DNA from 2 places in the Paenibacillus sp. LBL genome. Region 2 is predicted to be linked to the other one. Evidence: riboswitches for the same ligand, from Rfam matches in the RefSeq annotation. Region 2 holds a riboswitch; the other holds the start of a gene.

Region 1 (7,667 bases), on a different contig from region 2:
GTCAATCTCCCCTTTCACCAAGGCAATATGCTCTTTATTGTCCACATCGTTGGTATAGGCAACAGCCTGGAACACGCCGAAATCGGTAGGCATCCGTACAGATACCTCTCGCTGGACAAGCTTTTCCTTCTCATTGCGGTAATGAATCAGATCCTTGATGCTGATCAGCTTCAAGTCATGTTTCTTGGCAATCTCCACCAGATCCGGAAGTCGTGCCATTGTACCGTCCTCCTTGATCACCTCACAGATGACCCCGGCAGGATAGGACCCGCTTAATCTGGCAAGATCTACAGCAGCCTCTGTATGGCCGGCCCGGCGAAGGACTCCGCCGTCTTTGGCTATAAGGGGAAACATATGCCCCGGTCTGCGAAAATCAGCCGCGGTTGCGCTTGAATCCATGATGCCCCGAACGGTCACGGACCGTTCATAAGCGGAGATGCCTGTCGTGGTATGCTTATGATCAATAGAAACCGTAAAGGCCGTTCCATGATAGTCCGTGTTCTGGGTAACCATCGGTTTAAGATCAAGCTCCTGTGCCCGGGACTGCGTCATCGGCAGACATACCAGCCCCCGGCCTTCTGTAATCATGAAATTAATGACTTCCGGAGTTGCCTTGTCGGCAAGTGCGATGAAGTCCCCTTCATTCTCACGGTCTTCATCGTCTACTACAATGACAACCTTGCCTTCCTTCAAATCTGATAACGCCTCTTCGATGGTATGAAATGAAAAGCGCTCTTCCATTGCTACTCCTCCTTCTTCTCATGGAGATACCTGTATGAATATCAGCTAGGCAAATCCATGCTCGGCAAGGTAATCCCTGCTGATTCCCGGGTTCGGCCCACGTCTGCTGCCCGCACCCTCCGAGCCGTAATGCAGCAAGTGGTCCACATATTTACCAAGAATGTCGCATTCGATATTAATCGTATCGCCCGCTTTTTTATAGGCCAGCACAGTCTCGGCCAGCGTGTGGGGGATGATGGAAACCGTAAAGGAGGAATCCGTTGTTTTCACAACGGTCAAGCTGATTCCATCCAGTGTAACCGAGCCTTTGGGGATGATGTATTTAAACAAGTCATCTTGCGAAGGTGCAATCTCATAGACCACCGCATTCTGATCAGCCTGCACGCTGCGAATCACGCCGACTCCATCCACATGTCCCTGGACGATGTGGCCCCCGAATCTGCCTCCGGCCGCCATTGCCCGTTCAAGATTCACCTTTCCACCTGGTTGAAGCTCCTTAAGGTTGGTATTTCTATAGGTTTCCGGCATCACGTCAACCGTAAATATCCCTCGATCTATCGTCGTTGCAGTCAAGCATACGCCATTGACCGAAACGCTGTCACCCAGCTTCAAATCCTCCATGATCCGGCTGGCCGAAATGCTCAGCAGCATGGCTTCGCCTTTGCGGCCAATTCGCCTCATCTCACCTATTTCCTCAACCAATCCCGTAAACACAGGCTTCCCTCCTTCCTTCCCGATGTCTTACATCCAGACCGGAATGCCGGTGATGTAAATATTGTCGCCCAGTCTTTTACTTTCAAGCCCTGTCAGCACGATGGCTTGGTTCATTTGCTCATAACCGCTAAACATGAAATTCCCCGGAGCATCGTACCCTCCAATGATTTTTGGGGCAATAAACTGAATAAGCCGATCCACAAGCTTCTGTTCCAGCATGGCGCCGTTCAGTGTGCCGCCTCCTTCAAGCAGAATCGAGGAAATGCCCATCTGGCCGAGCTTCGCTATGGCCGCCTTCAGATCAACGCGCGGACCTTCCCCGCATGGGATCACTTGAATTTCCCGCTCCTCCAGCAATGTCCGCTTGCCTTCATCTGCCTGCTCCGTTGTCAAAATCCAGGTGGGTGCCGTTCCGTCCGATACCACATGACTATCAAGCGGCATTCGCAGGCTGGAGTCCACAATGATCCTGACCGGATGCAGCCCTCCAACACTCAGTCTCGTTGTCAGGCTTGGATTGTCCGCAATAACCGTGGACACCCCGACCATAATGCCTTGATGACGATGACGAAGTGTGTGAACTAGCTCCCTGGATTCTTCGCTCGATATCCACTTGCTATCACCGGTTTTCGATGCAATCTTGCCATCCAGCGTGCTTGCTGTCTTCAACGTGACGAACGGCTGACCCGTCGTAATGAATTTAATGAAGGCTTCGTATAAGCGAAGCGCACGTTCTCTCAAGATCCCTGTCACGACCTCGATTCCGGCTGCCCGCAGCATCTGGATGCCTTTGCCCGCAACGAGCGGATTCGGGTCCTCACACGCCACGACCACCCGCTTGACCCCTTCGGCGATCAACCTTTCGCTGCAAGGAGGTGTCGATCCGTAGTGGCTGCAAGGCTCCAGCGTCACATACACCGTGCTGCCAGCCGCTTTGGTTCCGGCCATGTTCAAGGCATGAATCTCGGCGTGCGGGGTTCCACGCTCCAGATGGGTTCCCACTCCTGCAAGCGCACCATCCTTCACAATGACACAGCCGACAACCGGGTTGATACCCGTCTGTCCTTGAGCACGTTCGGCCAGGTCCAGTGCAAGTGACATATAGAATTCATCGTTGACGATATCCATGGTACACATGGGCCCCCTCTCACAACCTCCATAAAAAATAAAGTGATCGATGTACATTCCACATTGTTAGACTGCAGTTAGCAGTAATTGGTCTTTCGATATCATAAAAGCCCCTGTTTCAAAGGGGGCATACTCTCTGATATCTAAAAAAGCCCTGCTTCAGATTCAGAAGAATCCGGAACAGGGCTTGATGGAAGTTAAAGGATGACAAGGTAAATAACCGTCATGAACGCAGGTTTTGCCTACAACAAACAACTCAAAGCCATACACAGCGACAACAAATAATCGCCAAAGCCTGCTTTGATTCGCATGTGAAAACCTGCACATAACGCATGTCACGATCTGTGCATAGACACGACTGCACTTGCTGCCGCCAATGTGTCTTTCACTCCTTCTCCCATCCAGACTATACTGTCGGTCCCGGATTTGCACCAGGTCCACCGCATACGGTGTCATTCACACACGTATCCGGGTCACGGACTAAGATGCAGTCATTGGCTAACATTACGTTAAGCCCACTGCATTCATCACCGCCGGTAGGGAATTTCACCCTGCCCCGAAGGATTAAACTTATGAAGTTGTTTTATCTTATGATGAATCTTATCACCACCTTTTGAAAATTGCAAGGAAAAACCACTAACTTTTTTTAAGCACATAACTTTAATATCCATTTCCCATGACCTGCTGTTTTCTTAAATGATGCGCTGGGAGCAGGAGTATCCTGTCGTAAGAGAGAACATAATTGATGGATAAACATGAGGTATTGATCTCTGTTAAAAAGGAGCAAACAACGATGAAAACATCCCTGGACATCATCGTCCGACCTACGGAAATTGACGTCAATGGACATGTAAACAATGCTAAATACCTGGAGTATCTCGAATGGGGCCGAGAAGAATGGTACGAGGCTGGGGACCTCCGGTATGACGTGCTAAAACAACTCGGTGTCCAAACCGTAACCGTCAACATTAATATCAATTATCGCAAGGAGTGCGGTCAAGGCGATCGGTTGACCATCTCGACCGAGCCGAAATCTGTCGGACGGACGAGTTATGTCATGCTGCAGCAGATCCACAACAAGGAAGGTGAACTGTGTGCAGATGCAGAGGTAACCAGTGTAGCCATGGATCCCCATACTCGCAAAAGCAGATCAGTTCCGGAGGAGCTTCGCAGATTATTTCCTTCGTAATCCGCATCCCCGATTTTCTAATTACCATCATCATAAAAACAGGCACACCCTAAGGTGCGCCTGTCCAATCCGGAAGCTAACAATTACGCTTCGTATACTTCTACTTTTTCCATTTTGTCGCGGCCCTTGAATGCATCCACGTACTCCATGCCTTCCACAACTTTACCAAACACAGTATGCTGACCGTCCAGATGCGGCTGCGGCTCGTAGCATACATAGAACTGGCTGCCGCCTGTGTTACGGCCTGCATGCGCCATAGCCAAGCTTCCACGCTCATGTTTGTTAGGGTTAATCTCACAGTTGATGGTATAACCCGGACCGCCGGTACCCGTTCCTTGCGGACAGCCGCCTTGAGCGACAAAGCCAGGGATTACGCGATGAAATACAAGGCCGTTATAAAAACCGGAGTTAGCCAATTTCTCAAAGTTGGCTACCGTGTTCGGCGCCTCGTTCTCAAACAGATCAAGCAATACCTCTTTACCGTTTTCCAGTGTGATCTTCGCTTTTTTTGCCATATAGGTGTATCTCCTTCCGTTATTAGACCGCTTCAGTAGTTTTGTTACATAATGCATTTTATAGTTTACTATGAATTGAGCCTCGAAGCAAAATGAACTTGTCCTCGCGCACCCGCCATGTCGAGCTGAACAGGCACACCAAAGAGCCCTGACCGCAGCTCTGAGGCATTGGCGGGCCCTCTGATGGAATGGCTTTTCATATCTAACTGAGGTGATTATTTAGCTCGTTACGGTTTCTTTTGCCACATTCGCAGGCACGATGTCGTTACTGATGATGTCTGCAAGCGACTCGCGGCGTACGACCAGATTGCTCTGGCCATCCTTCACAAATACGACTGCCGGCTTGCGGATGCGGTTGTAGTTGCTTGCCATAGAGTAGTTGTAGGCACCTGTACAGGATACAGCCAGCAAATCACCTGTCTCTACCTTCGGAAGATCCAGATCCCAGATGAGCATATCCCCGCTCTCACAGCATTTGCCAGCGATGGACACGGTTTCTTCAACCTTATCGTTAGCACGGTTGGCGAGCACTGCTTCATATTTCGATTCATACAACGCCGGACGAGGATTGTCCGTCATCCCGCCATCTACGGCAACATATTTGCGTACGCCTGGAATATCCTTGCTTGTGCCCACCGTGTACAGCGTGGTGCCTGCATCGCCAACGATGCTCCGGCCCGGCTCCACCCAAATTTCAGGAAGTTCGGAACCCAGACCAGCAAAGTGAGTTTTCACCGCATCCGTAATCGCTTTTACATACTGGGATACTTGAAGCGGAGTGTCTCCATCCACATAACGGATACCAAACCCGCCGCCAAGATTTACAACCTTGAACACAACGCCCAAGCCTTCTTTTACAGAAGAAGCAAACTCGGCAACACGCTGAACGGCCATCTGGAAGCCTTCCACCTCAAAAATCTGGGAGCCGATGTGGGAATGAATGCCCATCAAGTTAATGTTCCCTTGTGCTTCTGCAAGCTTTACCGCTTCATATGCGGAGCCGTTACCGATATCAAAACCAAACTTGGAGTCGGTTTGACCTGTGGAGATATACTCATGCGTATGAGCCTCAACACCCGGTGTCACGCGAAGCAGAATGTTAACGGTGCGGTTCTTCTCGGCTGCAATGGCCTGCAGCATGTGCAGTTCAATCACGTTATCCACTACAAAACAGCCGATATGTGCATCAAGCGCCATTTCAATCTCTTCCGGCGTCTTATTGTTCCCGTGGAAATGAATCCGTTCCGCAGGAAATCCTGCTTGCAGCGCTGTGTACAGCTCGCCATCGGAAACCACGTCAAGCGACATGCCTTCCTCATCCGCCAAGCGGCACATAGCCATGACGCAAAACGCCTTGCTTGCATACGCGACTTGGAATTTCAACCCGGAAGCATTGAATGCCTCGATATATTCCCGACAGCGGTTGCGCACCGACTGCTCGTCTACAATATATAGTGGTGTTCCATATTGAGCTTTCAAATCGGATGTGTCGCACCCGCCGATTTCCAAATGCCCCTGATCGTTGATCTTACTTGTACCGTGTAAAAACATGCTTACAATTCCTCCGATCCATTGTTTCAAAATAGGATAACCGAATAATTGTTCACAGTATAGCAGACAACGTAAGCGAAGCAAAATGGATTTTTCAACACAACATTTGTGTTATTGTTAATGCTCTCCTCGCGGATTCATGTCAGAGCCCATTTTTGTGTTGTCACGGGTTTTATTGATAGCCGGCCTTCTTCTGGACATCAGCAGCGGTTTCCGGAATAAAATTTCGCCCATTGCTTTTGCACTAAATGGTATGAATGGCCACAGGTAAGAGGAGTTATAGGAGCGGTGGGTGGTCAGAACCAGAATCAGAAGTGTGGTCCCTATGACAAAGCCCTTTACTCCAAACAAGGCCGTGGCAATCAGCAGAATCAGCCTGACCATCCGGTTGGCAAGCCCCAGCTCGTAACTCGGGGTCGCATACATCCCGATGGTCGCAACCGCCATATACAGAACGACCTCGTTGACAAACAATCCGGTTTTAACCGCGATGTCGCCAACCAAAATGGCAGCGATCAACCCCATCGCCGAGGCCAGCGGCGTCGGCGTATGAACGGCAGCCAGCCGCAGCAGGTCCACACCGAACTCAACGATCAGAAACTGCAGAATAATCGGAATTTCCGTATTCTTCTGCGGTCCGAGGATATCCAGTCCGGGTGGCTTCATTTCCGGATGGATCACCAAGAGCATCCACAACGGCAGCAGGAACATGGAAGCAAATATACCAATAAAGCGTATCCAGCGGAGATACGTTCCCATAAATGGGGTCTGTCGGTTCTCCTCGGCATGCTGACAGAGATCGAGGAACGTGGTCGGCATAATCATCACACTCGGAGAAGTATCCACCATGACCACGATCCGGCCTTCGAGGAGATGCGAGGACACTACGTCAGGCCGTTCAGAATACCTGACAAGCGGATAGGGGTGCCATCCCTTGTTCACAATCGCTTCCTCCAGCTGCTTATCGCCTAGGGGCAATCCTTCCAAATCCACTTCCTCGATTTTATTGCGAATAGCCTCAACTTGGGTGCGGTCGACTATGTCATCGATGAAGACCAGACTGACGTCCGTTCTCGTCCGCCTTCCCACTTTGATGATCTCCACGTGCAGTCCGGGATCACGAACCCGTCTCCTGACCAGATTCACGTTGGTCACAAGCGTCTCCGTAAACCCGTCCCGGGCGCCTCGAACGACACGTTCGACCGCAGGCTCTTCAAGTCCCCGAACCGGATATTTCCGGGTGTCCAGGATGATGGCGGAATGGGCATCCTCGATGAACAGGGCGCATAGGCCCGAGAGAACCTCGTCAATTACCTTGCTGAGCCTCGTATCCCGTTCCACCTGGACATGAGGAATATATCGGTTCATCATTTCGTTCAGCGCCTGGTTGTTTACGTCCTCAGGCTTCAGGTACGTCAATCGGGTTAATATTTCCGTCACCACCATATCGTTGGTGAACCCGTTCAAGAAGAGAAGCCCTGCATTTCTGCCAGCAAAATTCATTTCGCGGAATATCACATCAAACGAGACTCCGAGGCCGATCACTTCCTTAAGCGTTTCTTTCAGATCGCTCAGCTTCGCGGGAACATCGTCCGTCTGCTGCCAATAGATGACCGATTCCTTGGTGCTGTCAGAGGTTTCGGCTTCCCTCTTCTCCTTCAGCGCCTCTTCATTCAACTTTTTAATCTCCGATGGGGGAACAATCGGAATATCTTTAACCAGATCAACGTTGCCGTCATTATGTGCTGTTTTATCGTCCATAACCTACCTCCTAGCCATAAACTATCATTTGCTGAATACGAACCAGTCGAACAGGGAGCCCGCCACCT
Region 2 (7,667 bases):
ATTAACGACCGAAGATACGGCTGAAACCTCCAGCCCGGGTAAAGACGTTATATTCAAGGATGCGGTGACTTCCGCTCAGGCTACGGTGGAAGCTATGGAGAAGGATGGACTTAACAAAATCATCGCCCTTTCCCACCTTGGTTACGCAAGGGACCAGGAGCTTGCGAAGGCTGTTGAAGGCATTGACCTCATCGTTGGCGGTCATACCCATACAACGCTGAATGCACCGGAAGTGGTTATCGACAACGATCACCAGACACCAACGGTTATCGTGCAAGCCAATGAATGGGGCAAATTCTTGGGCCGGGTAGATCTGCAATTTGACAACAACGGCGTTGTCCTCGTTGGGGAAGGCGAGCTTGGCGGCAAGTTGATCCCTGTTGACAATACGGTAGCAGAAGATACGCAAGCCAAGGACATGCTGGATCCTTATAAAGCGGAATTGGAAGAGCTGATGAAGCAGGTTGTCGGTATTGCAGCAGTCGTGCTTGACGGGAATCGCGAGAATGTCCGTTCCAAGGAGACAAATCTGGGCAATCTCATCGCTGACGGCATGCTGGCAAAAGCCAAAGAGCTTAAAAATGCCGATGTGGCTCTAATGAACGGTGGTGGTATCCGCGCCGCCATCGACGAAGGTGAAATCACGATGGGCGAACTGCGTACGGTGATGCCTTTCGGAAATACCCTGTTTGTACTGGATGTTACAGGCCAGCAGTTGAAGGACGGACTGGAGAATGGAATCAGCGGTGCCAAGCTGACGGATTTGCCGGGTAAATTCCCGCAAATCGCCGGCATGAAATTCAAGTGGGATTCAACGGCACCGGCTGGAAACAAAGTGTTTGATGTTCAGATTATGAAGGACGGAAGTTACAAACCTCTGGTACTGTCGGAGACGTACCGCATGGCTACGAACAGCTTTGTGGCCAAGGGCGGGGATGGATACAAATCCTTTGCCGACGCGATTGCCGAAGGGAAATACAACGAGGATCTGGGCTATCCGGATTACGAAATTTTTATGGAGTATGTAACGAAGTTGGGCGGAACCGTATCGCCTAAGGTAGAGGGACGGATTATCGAGCAGAAGAAACCGGCAAACCCTGGTGATGGCGGGTCGTCGCCAGAGCCTGGCACAGGATCAGGCGGATCGGGAGGCGGCGGTTCTGTCACACCGCCAACAACCGGGCCAACGTCTCCTTCGACCGGTGGCAATTCAGCAGCGAACGTGATGACAGGCGATGATCTCAAGATCGACGTCTCCGGTGGGTCAACGGCTCAGATTACCGTTAATGAAGCAGCCTGGAAGAAAGCCGTTGCCGGATTGTCAGCCAGTGGTCAGCAGGAGCTTGTGATTCGGGCTTCCGACCTGACCGGCGCTGCAGAAGCGGCCATACCGGCTGCATGGCTGATTCAAGCGGTGGAACAGAATGAGCAAGCAGTCGTGGTTGTGGAAACCGCTCTTGGCGCTTACCGTCTTCCACTGGCAGCGCTGAATCTGGATGGAGCATTGAAGCAGACACAGGGTTCAAGCAGCCTTCAGGTGAAAGTATCTGTGAGTCCGATTGGCGCCGAGATGGCAAATGATATGTCACGCAAGGCAGCTTCCATGGGTGCCGCTCCGGTGAACGGTGCAGCCGTCAAGTTCGGTGTTGCCGTTGGAGCACAGGGGCAAGAGCAAGAAGTGAAAGATTTCGGGAAGAAGATGGTCAGTCGGATTTTACCGCTTCCGGCAGGAGCGAATTCAGATTCCGTTACAGCCGTGATCTATGATGATGCAGCAGGGATCTTCCGATTTGTTCCGGCTGTAAAAACCACATGGAACGGTAAACCTGCCATGGAAGTGAAGCATGCCGGGAACGGCATCTATACGCTGCTGCAGTTCAAGAAGACGTTTACGGATCTTGATGGTCACTGGGCGAAGGAACAGATTGAATCCATGGCCTCCAAACTGCTCGTGAACGGAGTGAATGCGAATGCGTATGCGCCTGGCAGAGAGATCACGCGTGCCGAATTTACAGCTATGCTGGTACGCGCCATGGGCCTCAGTCCTGTAATCGAGAGCGGGAAGTTCAAGGATGTCCGTGATGACGCCGCTTATGCTGGCGAGATTGGTGCGGCCTCGCTCTACGGTATTATTGAAGGCGGTAATGAAGGAGCCTTCTCGCCAAACGCCAGCATGACGCGTGCCGAGATGGCCGTGATGCTGACCCGTGCGATGGAGGCGGTGAGTCCATCTGCTCCAGCTGGCAAGGGTACGGACGCTGTTAACAGATTCAAGGATCAAGCTTCCATACCGGCCTGGGCGGCGGCAAATATCGGTCGCTTGGCAGATCAAGGCATTGTGCAGGGTGACCACCGTGGCAACTATGGGGCCCTCGACTCGGTTACCCGCGCTCAAGCGGCGCTGGTTTTGAACCGTGCTCTGGTCCAGCTCCAATGGATGGACTAGAATCAAACTGAAGTCATGCAACCACAAGACCGTCCTTAAGGCTCTCTATGAGCCTTAAGGACGGTCTTTTCGTACAGCATCAAACACAGGAGCAGTCTATTACTGCTGTGAAATTATTGACGTTGTCCGTGTATTGAAGCGCGATCTTGTCCTGCGGTGAAGGTCAGCGCTGCCATGAATTAAACAGAAGCGCCAAGTCACCGATAATATCAGTGAATGAATAAGCTGATAAGGATGTGGCCATATGCGTATCGAATCCGACTATTCGAGCTGGAATTCTGCCCGGCTGAAGATCGCAAAGCCGGGGCAGGAAGGGTTTGAAGAGATCTTTCAGAAGAACAAGAAAGAAGAAGAGAACAAAGGCAGGCTTGTGACGGTAAGGGAAGGCGGCTATTTGCGCCAATACATCGTTCAATCGAATGGGAGCAAGATATTGTTAAGCGAAACGAAGCAGTACAAGGATGAGGCTGCCGCCGATTCATCTCATCTCTTGGCGCCTTTGCCTCAAACGGGCGGAATGAGTCTGAATACGAAGGAGGCACTCCATCTGTTGAACCTTCAGGCAGGTGCAGCAGGGATTATAGCTGGAGCCGTATTCGAGACATCACGGGAAAATGGCAAAAAATCATAGTGGTAACTAATTGATACTTGCTGTATAATTCTCAGTAAGGATTAGTTGAATGTGAGATTTCTCATTGAATCCGGAGCGAAAATCATTTATTTTGAAAATAGATGTATTTACATGAAACCATTCATGTTATAATTTCAATATATCGACTAAGCTCATAGGAATTATTGGTTAATTAATGCGTTACCAAATAAAACATGAATATGGATCTTCGGGGTAAGGTGAAATTCCTAACCGGCGGTGATGGTTCGTTCCTTAACATGAACGAACCTCAGCCCGCGACTCGCTACGTTCTGGTATTAATATGAATGCAGCGACTGACTTGGTGCAAATCCAAGGCCGACGGTAAAGTCCGGATGGGAGAAGATCAAAGATGAGTTTGCTGTGGAACGGGATAGGAATACATCCGTTTCACAGTAGGCTTGTTTGATCAGCCCCCGTATATGTCGACACATGTCGTATACGGGGGCTTTCTGCTAGCAAGACCTCCGTATTCAAGACAGGAGAGGGCAAGATGAGTAATGTTAATACCGGAGTCGAGGTTAAACCCTACGATTCCGACACACACGCAAGCCGACGTTTTAAGGGAGGGTTTTGGCTCGTCGTTTTGGGAGCCGCCCTGTGGGGCGTTGATCCTTTATTCCGGGTCATTCTGCTGAAGAATCTGACTTCTGCTCAGATTGTGTTGCTTGAACACGTCATTATTTCGTTGATAGCTATTCCTGTATTATGGAAGAACCGCATGGAGTTAAAGGGGCTTGGATGGAATCATGTTGGTGCACTGCTGTTCATCTCTTGGGGTGGCTCGGCATTGGCTACCGTCTTGTTTACGATGGGACTGTCGAGCGGCAATCTGAATGCCGTCCTGCTTCTTCAGAAGCTGCAGCCGCTATTTGCCATTATACTGGCCAGCTTGCTGCTTAAGGAGAAGCTCCCCCGTCATTTCGGGATTTTACTCGTGATTGCTCTGGCAGGTACGTATTTGCTGACCTTCGGTTTAACCCTGCCCATTGGACATTGGAATGAATTTATTCAGGTAGGCAGCCTCTTGTCATTAGGCGCAGCAGCCTTGTGGGGCGGTTCAACGGTGATGGGACGCCTGATGGTAGGCAAGCTGAAGTACGAGACGGTAACCTCGCTGCGCTTTGTGCTGGCACTGCCCCTTCTGACCGTCATTACGTGGAGCGAGGGCGCTGCATGGAATATGCCGGCATGGGGTACAGGCGACTTTGCCCTGGTATCCTTGAATCTTATCGGTCAGGCACTGCTGCCAGGTCTTCTGAGCTTGCTTGTGTATTATAAAGGGCTGACTACGACCAAAGCCTCTGTAGCGACACTCGCTGAATTGAGTTTCCCTATGGTAGGCGTGCTCATCAACTGGATCGTATTCCAGCAGGTTGTAACAGGTCCGCAGCTCCTGGGCTTCCTGTTGATCTGGATCGTGCTGTTTATTATATCGAGACAACAATCCGAGGCTTCTCCTTCATTACAGTAATGGAGTAATTTCATATGTGCTTGCAGAAAAGCTGATCCGAAATGGATCGGCTTTTTTTGTCGTGACAAAGTTATTCCATTGGGTTGGTCGTCCTGTGAAAGGATCATTTTTTCGAAAGGTGTGTAGGGTTTTTAGAATTATAGGTGTCTTATATAGTAGCACCTGATCTATGGGGCTGGGTTCACCAAAAGAGATGATTAAGGGGGAGGATCCATGGAGGATCGGACATTGTTGGATGGGCTTGCAAGGAAAGATCTGCAATGTTTTGAAACTTTGGTTGAGCGCTATTCACGCTACATAGCCGCGGTGGTCGCTAAGGTGGCAGGTGGGCGGTTTAATTCCTACGATGTGGAGGAAATAGCCGGTGATGTGCTCATCAGGCTGTGGACAGACGGGCCCAGAATCATTCTGCGCGGGGATAGTCTCAGGCCTTATCTGGCCATAGCCGCACGTAATCATACCCTGAATGCATTGCGAAAAAGACAGCGTATCATTGAATCTGAATTGGAAGATGATGCAGTTTCATGTCCCTCTGCCGAGGCATTGGCTATTCTGCGGCAGGAGAAAGAAACGATAAGCGGCATGGTGCAGGGGATGGGCGAACCTGATCGCGAAATATTCATCCGCAGGTATTTCTATTTGGAGAAAATCCGCGACATTGCAAGCAGGCTGAATATGCAGGAGAAAGCCGTCACCGCGCGGATTCGCCGGGCAAGGGACAAACTGCGCATTCATTATGAAACCTAGAATCCGTAGGATTTCTATGAAGGATGGTGTCTATAGAAGTGAAGCTTCAAATCGATAACGAAAGGGGATGGATGCAAGTGAAGCGGCGAATTGTAGATATTATGGCCAATATCGACAATCAGAATCTGGATAATCTCCTCCTTACGGAGGATGAGGAACGCGAGTTGACGGAGCAGATCAGTATGGAACGGATCAAGAACCGAGCGATGAACCATATTCAAGAGGAGGAAACAATAGTGTTGAAAAACAGGAAAGTGAAAAAATATAAAGCCAGTATCGTTATCGCTGCCGCGATGATCATGATACTTAGCACGACCGCTTTTGCGAGCCAATACATGGATAGCTTGAAGCAGTTCTTCGGTCCATCCGCGTCCATTGCGGAAGATGAACGATCACCTATACAAGGGAAGGATACCGTGTCGGGGGTAAGCATGATTGTTGAAGAAGGCGTTTATGTCGGCAACAGCGGTTATTTGGTAGTCAGCTTCACGAAGGAGGATGGTAAGCCATTCCCCGTGGGTGCATCGATACCCGGACTTGAACTGAAAGCGGAACATGATGTGAGTTATATGGTGGCACAGCAGCTTGTGGACGATAACAAAAAGCTGGTCGGCGTATTTGAGATGGATGCGATGAATGACCTCGAAGGGTTAAAGGCACGGATCACAGCTGATCGAATCACGGCCGCGGACGCTACTCAAGCTGTTGATGGGCCATGGGATGTTCAATTTACTATTTCTGCCGGCAAGGAAAGAGAGTTGAATCTGAATCTGGCGATCCATGAAGGTGAGGAGGCACTGTCTCTCAGCACAATTCATGTTTCTTCCATCGGTGTGGCCATTGAAGGCAAGCGTACGGATGGTAAGCTGGATAAACTACCGGAATATACGCCGGAGGTTAAGGTGACTGCCGTGGACGGCTCCGTAACAAGGCTTCATGCTAGTTCCACAAGTACTACAGAGAGCGGGTTTCAGTGGCTGTATAATCTGGACAGCAAGAATAACCTCGTTTTTCTGGGGGATCTGGATATTAAAAGCATCAGCATTGACGGCAATGTGACGGAGCTGAAGTAAATCAAATGGTGGCAGGGAAACCTCAAGGGGCAGAAGCGAGAACTTCTGCCCTTTATACATGATGAATACCTCGGTAGGAATGAAATCCGATAAACCGTGACGCAACAGGCCGTATCCTGAATCTGCTCACGGTTTTTTTGGAAATTTAGAATCGGAAATTTATAAATGATAAAAAAAAGGTATTGAAATTGTAGAAAACGTCCATTACAATGAAACCAACTACCATACTAGTTATACTAGTATACAATCATTGACTCTCTACATAGGAGGAAGAACAGGCTGGTTTTCTTTTCCGGAAGGACATCCATGAATTGGAGTCTATTTTTTAAATCAACAATGTAAGCGCTTAATATAAAAAGGGGGGATACAATGCACCGGGTGGATCATACCCAGGCTTGCCGAAGTTGAACGATGATAACGACAGTTTTGAAAGCGATTACTTATTTTGCTGTTGCATTGAAATGGATGAAGAATGATGGTCTTGTTCGGATTGAACAAGCATAAGGAAAGGCCTTACGGATTGGAGTGAATGACGTCAATGGTGCCAAAAGTCGCAAATCATCCCTTGCCAGCCGTGAAAGCGGCCAAGAAACCCAAGCTTAAGATCCTCGCGGCGCTGATCCGAAAGGATTGGCAGCTGTACTCCCTGTTGGTTCTGCCGATTGTATACCTGCTCATTTTCAAATACGGGCCGATGATCGGCAACATAATCGCCTTCCGACGATTTATGCCTGGAGGCAACATTTATGGAGAGAAATGGGTAGGACTGCATTATTTCAAAATGTTCATCCATGATCCCGCGTTCTGGAATGTGTTCACAAACACCTTGCTGCTTGGTGCATTGTCTCTGCTCTTTACGTTTCCCGTTCCGATTATCTTCGCGCTGTTGCTGAATGAGGTAAAGAGCAAGCGATTCAAGAAGTTTGTCCAGACGGCATCTTATCTTCCGCATTTCCTGTCCATCGTCATCGTTGCCGGAATGATCCTGCAATTGACCTCAGTCAATGGCTCCATTAACTCTCTGGTGGAATTCTTCAATGGAGACAGAATCAATTTCATGCAGCGGGCCGAGTGGTTCCGAACGATCTATATCTCTTCGGAAATTTGGCAGGGCATGGGCTGGGGCGCGATTCTGTACCTGGCGGCATTAACAACGATTGATGAATCCCTGTACGAAGCGGCGAGAATCGACGGCGCCAACCGCTGGAAGCAAACGATGTTTGTCACGATTCCAGGCATTCTGCCAACGATTGTTACGCTGCTGATCCTCAATATGGG

The links. Region 2 has a riboswitch for FMN ahead of M2277_RS15550 (DMT family transporter). Riboswitches for the same ligand answer to the same signal wherever they lie in the genome.
Region 1: another riboswitch for FMN. It lies ahead of ribD (bifunctional diaminohydroxyphosphoribosylaminopyrimidine deaminase/5-amino-6-(5-phosphoribosylamino)uracil reductase RibD); the one in region 2 lies ahead of M2277_RS15550 (DMT family transporter).

What each region holds. Positions count from the first base shown of each region.
Region 1 covers NZ_JARXYU010000004.1:186,855-194,521, reverse strand. Annotated here, with positions in the region: gene M2277_RS12060 (bifunctional 3,4-dihydroxy-2-butanone-4-phosphate synthase/GTP cyclohydrolase II) at 1-741, opposite strand, end outside; gene ribE (riboflavin synthase) at 787-1,455, opposite strand; gene ribD (bifunctional diaminohydroxyphosphoribosylaminopyrimidine deaminase/5-amino-6-(5-phosphoribosylamino)uracil reductase RibD) at 1,483-2,583, opposite strand; FMN riboswitch at 2,969-3,151, opposite strand; gene M2277_RS12045 (acyl-CoA thioesterase) at 3,377-3,772, shown strand; gene M2277_RS12040 (peptidylprolyl isomerase) at 3,856-4,287, opposite strand; gene lysA (diaminopimelate decarboxylase) at 4,507-5,838, opposite strand; gene M2277_RS12030 (spore germination protein) at 5,956-7,599, opposite strand; gene M2277_RS12025 (stage V sporulation protein AB) at 7,624-7,667, opposite strand, start outside.
Region 2 covers NZ_JARXYU010000006.1:129,256-136,922, reverse strand. Annotated here, with positions in the region: gene M2277_RS15560 (choice-of-anchor I family protein) at 1-2,446, shown strand, start outside; gene M2277_RS15555 (hypothetical protein) at 2,691-3,077, shown strand; FMN riboswitch at 3,278-3,446, shown strand; gene M2277_RS15550 (DMT family transporter) at 3,589-4,569, shown strand; gene M2277_RS15545 (RNA polymerase sigma factor) at 4,783-5,316, shown strand; gene M2277_RS15540 (hypothetical protein) at 5,340-6,389, shown strand; gene M2277_RS15535 (ABC transporter permease) at 6,928-7,667, shown strand, end outside.